Regions from separate parts of the Streptacidiphilus alkalitolerans genome, predicted to be linked through region 1. Evidence: riboswitches for the same ligand, from Rfam matches in the RefSeq annotation. Region 1 holds a riboswitch; the other holds the start of a gene.
The links. Region 1 has a riboswitch for cobalamin ahead of ACEZDG_RS27955 (prenyltransferase/squalene oxidase repeat-containing protein). Riboswitches for the same ligand answer to the same signal wherever they lie in the genome.
Positions count from the first base shown of each region.

Region 2: it holds a riboswitch for cobalamin, as region 1 does, so the genes downstream of both, cobI (precorrin-2 C(20)-methyltransferase) here and ACEZDG_RS27955 (prenyltransferase/squalene oxidase repeat-containing protein) in region 1, are expected to answer to the same signal.

Region 1 covers NZ_JBHEZX010000014.1:209,246-212,827, forward strand. The annotation lists gene ACEZDG_RS27945 (aldehyde dehydrogenase) at 1-761, opposite strand, end outside; gene ACEZDG_RS27950 (MBL fold metallo-hydrolase) at 925-1,974, shown strand; adenosylcobalamin-variant (AdoCbl-variant) riboswitch at 2,069-2,139, shown strand; gene ACEZDG_RS27955 (prenyltransferase/squalene oxidase repeat-containing protein) at 2,200-3,495, shown strand; gene ACEZDG_RS27960 (SCO2322 family protein) at 3,498-3,582, shown strand, end outside.
Region 2 covers NZ_JBHEZX010000018.1:78,665-82,246, forward strand. The annotation lists gene ACEZDG_RS30970 (ATP-binding protein) at 1-1,853, opposite strand, end outside; cobalamin riboswitch at 1,911-2,056, shown strand; gene cobI (precorrin-2 C(20)-methyltransferase) at 2,131-2,877, shown strand; gene cobM (precorrin-4 C(11)-methyltransferase) at 2,874-3,582, shown strand, end outside.

The DNA of each region.
Region 1 (3,582 bases):
AGCTCCAGGGTCACCCGGGTGAGGTGGCGCGAGGCCACCTCCATGATCCGCTTCCCGGCCGGGACCGATCCGGTGAAGGAGACCTTGTCGACCCCCTCGTGCCCGACCAGGTACTCGCTGACCTCGCGGTCGGCGGGCAGGATGCTGAGCACGCCCTCGGGCAGCCCGGCCGCGCCGACGATCTCGGCCAGCAGGTAGGAGTCCAGCGGGGTCTCCGGCGAGGGCTTGAGGATCACCGAGCAGCCGGCGATCAGCGCCGGGGCGAGCTTGGCCGCCGCCACGAACTGCGGCACGTTCCAGGGCACCACCGCGGCCACCACGCCGACCGGCTCCCGGCGGACCAGGATCGGCCCGAGGGCGCCGGCCCGGTGCTCCTCGAAGGCGAACGCGCGGGCGGTGGCGATGGCCGAGTCCCAGATCATCATCGGCCCGTAGGCCTGGGCCAGGATGCTCCAGGAGTAGGGGGAGCCGTTCTCCGCGCTGATCACCCGGGCGATCTCGTCGGCCCGGGCGGCGATCCCGTCCCTGATCCGCTCCGCCACCGCGAGCCGCTCCTCCAGCGGCAGCCGCGACCACGGGCCCTGGTCGAAGGACTTCCTGGCGACGGCGACGGCGCGGTCGACGTCGGCCCGGGAGGCGTGCGGGACCCGGCCGATGACCTCCTCGGTGTGCGGCGAGACCACCTCGATGACGTCCTGCCCGGCCGGGGCCACCATCTCCCCGCCGATGAACAGTTCGCCGTACTCCACTAGCTCGGTCATGGCGGTCCTCCGGATCGACATCTGACGAACCGTCACTTGGCGGTTGATAGAACTGATATCAGTTCTACTTATTGAGGGCAACGGTCGTGCAGTAGGCTCCCCGACTAGTTGTGCCAAACAAGTAACATGTTCTAGATTCTGTGCGCTCGGAGAGGACGGCAGCATGCCCGCCCACGAGACCCCCGCAAGGGTCCCCGCCCCGGCACCCGCCACCCAGGACATCGGCGGAGGAGTCTGGAGCATCACCGTCCCGATCCCGGACAACCCGCTCCGCTACACCCTGGTCTACCTGCTGGAGAGCGACCGCGGCCCGGTCCTGGTGGACACCGGCTGGGACGACCCCACCGGCCGCACCGCCCTCGCCGAGGGCCTCGCCGCGGCCGGCTTCGCCCTCGCCGACGTGCACGGCGTGATCGTCACCCACCACCACCCGGACCACCACGGGCTCTCCGCCCACGTCCAGGAGCAGTCCGGTGCCTGGATCGCGATGCACGCCGCCGAGGCCGCCGTGGTCCGCGCCCTGCACGAGAGCAGCCCCACCCACTGGCTCGGCCGGATGGCCGAGCTGATGCGCGACTCCGGCGTCCCCGATGAGCACCTGGCCGCGCTCAGCAGCTTCGGCAGCGGCAAGGCCCCGCTGGCCACCACCCTCCCGGACCGTGAGCTGGTGCACGGCGAGTCGGCCGGAGTGCCCGGCCGCGACCTGCGGGTGCTCTGGACCCCCGGGCACACCCCCGGCCACGTCTGCCTCTACCTGGACGAGCCGGGACGGCCCACCCGGCTGCTCTCCGGCGACCACCTGCTGCCGACGATCAGCCCGGTGGTCAGCCTCTACCCGGAGAACCAAGGGGACGAGCCGGCCGACCCCCTCGGCGACTTCCTCGACTCACTGGAACGGATCGCCCTGCTGGCGCCGCAGGAGGTGCTGCCCGCGCACCAGTACCGCTTCGCGGACGCGGCCGGCCGGGTCGGCGAACTGCTGGAGCACCACGCCCTGCGGCTCGCGGAGCTGCACGTCCAGCTCCAGCGGGAGCCGCTGACGCTGTGGCAGTGCGCGATGGGGATGCACTGGAACCGGCCGTGGTCGGAGCTCGGCTTCGTCTCCCGCCACCTGGCCCTGTCCGAGGCCGCCGCCCACGTCCGCCGCCTGGTCAAGACCGGCCTGGCCGAGGAACTGCAGGGCGCCGAGCCGCTGCTCTACCGCGCGACCTGAGCGGGACCGGTGGGTTGCCCGCGGCCGGGGCGCGTCGGGGCGGGGCGGAGGCGGCCGGATACAGTGGCCGCACAACTTGATCTGCTTGATCCGCCTCCTGACGGGGGAAGCCGGTGCGATTCCGGCGCTGACCCGCAACCGTTCAGCCGGAACACCCGTCAGGAAGCGAGCGGCCCCGTCGAGGTCTACGGTCGCCCCCCGCTCTTCGAAAGGCACCACCACATCATGTTCACCGCCGCCCGTCTGGGCGCCGTCGCGCTGACCGCCGCCGCCGTGCTGGCCGGTTCGGCAGCGCCCGCGCTCGCCGCCACCGCCAGCCCGGTCCCCGTTCCCGCCGGGCTCTACGGCAAGAGCGACCCGACCTACGACGGCGTGTGGCGGCAGGGCCTCAGCCTGCTCGCCCTGCACACCCAGGGGGTCACCCCGGCCGACTCGGCGATCAGCTGGCTGACCGGCCAGCAGTGCGCGGACGGCGGCTGGCCGTCCTACAACGCGGACCCGACCAAGGCGTGCACGGCGACGACCGAGGACAGCAACGCGACCTCGTCGGCGGTGCAGGCCCTGGTCGCCCTCGGCGGCCACGACGACGCCGTGACCAAGGCCGTGGCCTGGTTCAGGACCGTGCAGAACAAGGACGGCGGCTGGTCCTACAACCCCGGCACCCCGAGCGACGGCAACTCGACCGGACTGGTCGTCAGCGCCCTGTACGCGGCGAAGACCGACCCGGCGACGGTGACCAAGGACGGCAAGTCCGCACTGGACGGCCTGCACGGCTTCCAGCTCGGCTGCACGGCGGCCACGGCCGTCCAGGGCGCCTTCGCGTACCAGCCGGACAAGGCGGGCAAGCTGGTCGCCAATGACTTCGCCAGCGCGCAGGCGGCGCTGGCCGCCGGTTCCGGCTCCCTCCCGGTGGCCGCGCCGGCCTCCTCGTCCGCCTCCTCGTCCGCCTCCGCCCCGTCGTCGGCCTCTTCGTCGGCCCCGTCGTCGGCGCCCGCGGCCAACTGCTCGGACTCCAAGGGCGCCGCGTCCCAGTACCTGGCGCGGCAGCTCAGCTCCGGCAGCGGGCACCTGACCACCCAGCTGGCCGGTGCCAAGCCCGCGCCCGACTACGCCGGCACCGCCTGGGCCGCGCTCGCGCTCGCCAACAACGGCCGGTCCGACGACGCCAAGCAGGCCGTCGAGTGGCTGCGCCAGAACGGCGCGTCCTGGGCCCAGGGCAACGGCACCCCGCAGGCGACGGCCCTCGCGCTGATGATCCTGGACGCCAGGGCGACCGGGATCGACCCGCAGCGCTTCGGCACTGCCGACCTGGTCGCCCAACTGGAGGCGACCGGCCCGGCCCCGGCCGCGACCCCCGCACCGTCCTCCAGCGCGAGCGCGAGCGCCTCCGAGAAGTCCGACAAGTCCAGCAATGCCAGCTTCTCCGCCTGGTGGCTCATCCTGGTCGGTCTGGCCGCAGGCGCCGGCATCGGGATCTACATCAGCTACAGCCGCAAGACCCGCACCCGCCCGCGGCCGTGACCATGCATGTCAGAGCTGTGTGGCGCGCTGCGGTGGTGGCGGTCCTGGCCGTCGCCGCCGGGCTGATGTCGCTGGCGCCTGCTTCGG
Region 2 (3,582 bases), on a different contig from region 1:
TTGTAGAGGCTGAGGGCCCGCCCCACCAGCAGGTAGCCGCGCAGCCAGCGCTCGCCGGGGACGTCGGCGAGGGCGGCCAACTGGTGGTCGAAGGCGGTGATGGCGGACGCGAACTTCCCGGCGAGCAGTCGGCTGAGGCCCAGGTGCAGCACCATCAGGGCCTCGGCGGTGGGGTCGCCGCCGAGTGCGATGTGGCTGAAGACCTGACGCATGTGCAGGTCGACCGCGTCGTGGTCGCCGCGCCAGCCGGCCGACTGGGCCAGGAAGTGGTGCGCGTGGGTGCGCAGCCGGTCGTCGTCCAGCGCCTCGGCGATGGCCAGCGCCTCGTTGAGGCCGTGCAGGGCGGTGTCGTGGTCGCCCCGGAAGAGGGAGAGGTTGGCGGCCCAGCTGAGCGCGAGCGAGCGCGCCGCGGTGGCTTCCGGCTGCCTGGCGAGGGCCCGGTCGAGCCAGTAGCGGCCCTCGGCGAGCAGGCCCGAGCAGACCCAGAACTCCCACAGCTCGGTGGTGAGGGCCAGCGCCTCGTCGGGATCCCGGCTGTGGTGCTCGACGCAGAAGTCGATGGCGGCGCGCAGGTTCTCGATCTCCAGCAGCAGCCCGCGGAACAGCGGGACCTGGTCGTTCGTCAGGAAGCGGGCGCGGAAGCGGCCGACCGCGGCCCGGTAGTGGTCCAGGTGCCTGGCCCGGACCCCGGGCTCCTCGCCGGTCTGCGCCAGCCATTCGCCGCCGTACTCGCGGATGGTGTCCAGCAGCCGGTAGCGGGTGCCCTCGGACGGTTCGTCGACTCGTAGCACCACCGACTTGTCGACAAGTCCGATCAGGTGCTCGACCACCTCGTCCGGGTCCAGTTCGCCGCCCGCGCAGACCTGTTCCACGGCCGCCAGGTCGAAGCTCCCGGCGAAGACCGAGAGCCGGGCCCAGAGCAGCCGCTCCTCGGGGGTGCACAGCTCATGGCTCCAGCCGATGGTGGTCCGCAGCGTCTGGTGCCGGGGCAGCGCGGTGCGCCGGCCGCCGGTCAGCAGCCGGAACCGGTCCTCCAGCCGGGCCGCCAGCTGCTCCAGCGGGATCGCCCGCAGCCGTACCGTGGCCAGTTCGATCGCCAGCGGGATCCCGTCCAGCCGGCGGCAGAGCGCCAGCACGTCGCCCCGGTTGGCCTCGGTGAGCCGGAAGCCCGGCAGCACGGCCGCCGCCCGCTGGGCGAACAGGGCCACCGCTCCCCCGCCGTCCGCCTGTTCCGGCTCGACCGGCAGCGGCGGGATCACCAAGGTGTGCTCGCCGGGGACGTCCAGCGGCTGGCGGCTGGTCGCCAGTATGCTCACCCCTGGCGCGTCCCGCAGCAGCAGGTCGGCGAGCATGGCGCAGGCGTCCACCAGGTGCTCGCAGGTGTCCAGCAGCAGCAGGATCGAGCGGTCGGCCAGGTAGTCGGTGAGGAAGTCCAGCGGCGGACGGACCGTCTGGTCGGTGATGCCGAGGGCCACGCAGACCGCCCGGGGCAGCAGTTCGGCGTCCTTGAGGCCGGAGAGTTCGACCAGGAACACGCCGTCCTGGTAGCGCCGCTGCGGCGGCTCGCGCAGCGCGGCGGCCGTGCGCAGGGCGATCCGGGTCTTGCCGACGCCGCCGGGTCCGGTCAGGGTGACCATCCGGGCCTGGTTCAGCAGCCTTTCCACGGACGCCAGTTCGACCCCGCGTCCGACAAAGCTGGTGACTTCGGCCGGAAGGTCCCCGGCCCGCTTGCCCTGGACGCCGAAGGTCATGCCCACCTCACATGCATCGCCGGTACCCGCCGGTCCGATCGTATCGGGACGGTCCGCTTCCGCGCCGGTGATCAGCGACAACTGCCGGTCGACGTGGGTCATCCCACAGGCTGCCGGGCCCGGTGCCGGTTGACTGGCCACCGGCGGGCGTGGTGGGATTTCGAGGCCTGATACGGCGGCAATGATGAGGAAGTCCGGTGCGAATCCGGCGCGGTCCCGCCACTGTCACCGGGCGGCGCGCCCCCTCCGCACCGGGGTGCGGTCGTCCGCGAGCCAGGAACTCTGGCCGCCGTCACCACGACACGGGGCGCGGACCCCGAGTGAGGACTACACCCATGCGCTGCCGCGCCCTCGTGCCCTTCTGCCTGCGCGCCGTCCGGTGACGCCGCGTCCGTCGGCGCCGCTGCTGACCGGTGTCGGGATGGGGCCGGGAGATCCCGAGCTGGTCACCGTCAAGGCCGTTCGCGTGCTGCGCGAGGCCGCCGTGATCGTGGTGCCGGTACTGGACAGCGGTGAGACCGGACGCGCCGAGGCCACCGTGCTGCAGCACACCGAGCCAGGGGCGAAGGTCGAGCGGATCGTCTTCGCGCTCAACGAGCGCGAGGACCGGGCCAGGCGCGAGGCCGCCTGGGACGCCGCCGGGGCCCGGGTCGCCGAACTGCTGCGCGAGCACGGAAGCGTCGCCTTCGCCACCATCGGCGACCCCAATGTCTACTCCACCTTCACCTATCTCGCGCAGACCCTGCGACCGCTGCTGCCGGAGCTGGTGGTGGAGACCGTGCCCGGCATCACCGCGATGCAGGACCTGGCCGCGCGCAGCGGCACCGTGCTCGCCGAGGGCACCGAGCCGCTCACCCTGGTCCCGGTCACCGCCGGGTCCCAGGTGCTGCGGGACGCCCTGGCCGGCCCGGGCACTGTGGTCGCCTACAAGTTCGGACGGCTGGCGGCGCAGGTCACCGCCGCGCTGCGGGAGACCGGCCGGGACGGGACCGCCGTCTGGGGCTCCTCGCTGGGCCTGCCGGACGAGCGGATCCGCCCGGCCGGGCACCCGCTGGACGGCCCGCTGCCCTACCTGTCGACCCTGATCGCACCCGCGACCCGTACCCGCCGTGGAGGCAAGCTGTGAGCGATCGACCTGTCGGCAGAGTGACTTTTGTCGGCGCCGGGCCGGGCGCCGCCGACCTGCTGACGTTCCGTGCGGCGCGGGCGATAGCCGAGGCCGACACGGTGATCTGGGCGGCCAGCCTGGTCCAGGCCGAGGTGCTTGAGCACGCCCGGGCGGATGCCGAGATCCTGGACTCCTCGCTGATCGCGATGGAGGACGTGCTCGCGGTCTACCGGCGGGCCGCGGCCGAGGGCCGGAAGGTGGCCAGGATCCACTCCGGCGACCCCTCGCTCTGGGGCGCGGTGCAGGAGCAGCTGGACCGCTGCCGCGAGCTGGGCCTGCGGACCGAGATCGTGCCCGGGGTGTCCTCGTTCGCGGCGGTCGCCGCCATCGCGCAGCGGGAGCTGACCATTCCCGAGGTCGCCCAGAGCGTCATCCTGACCCGGCTCGGCGGCGGCAAGACGCCGATGCCGCCCGGCGAGGAGGTGCGCGACTTCGCCCGGCACGGCACCACCATGGCGATCTTCCTCTCCGCGGCCCGGTCCAAGCAGCTGGTCGAGGAGCTGACCGCGGGCGGCTACCCGCCGGAGACCCCGGTGATCATCGCCTACCAGGCCACCTGGCCGGACGAACTGGTGCTGGAGGGGACGCTGGAGACGCTGGAGGCCACGGTCAAGGAGCACCGGCTGTGGAAGCACACCCTGTTCCTGGTCGGCCCGGCCCTCG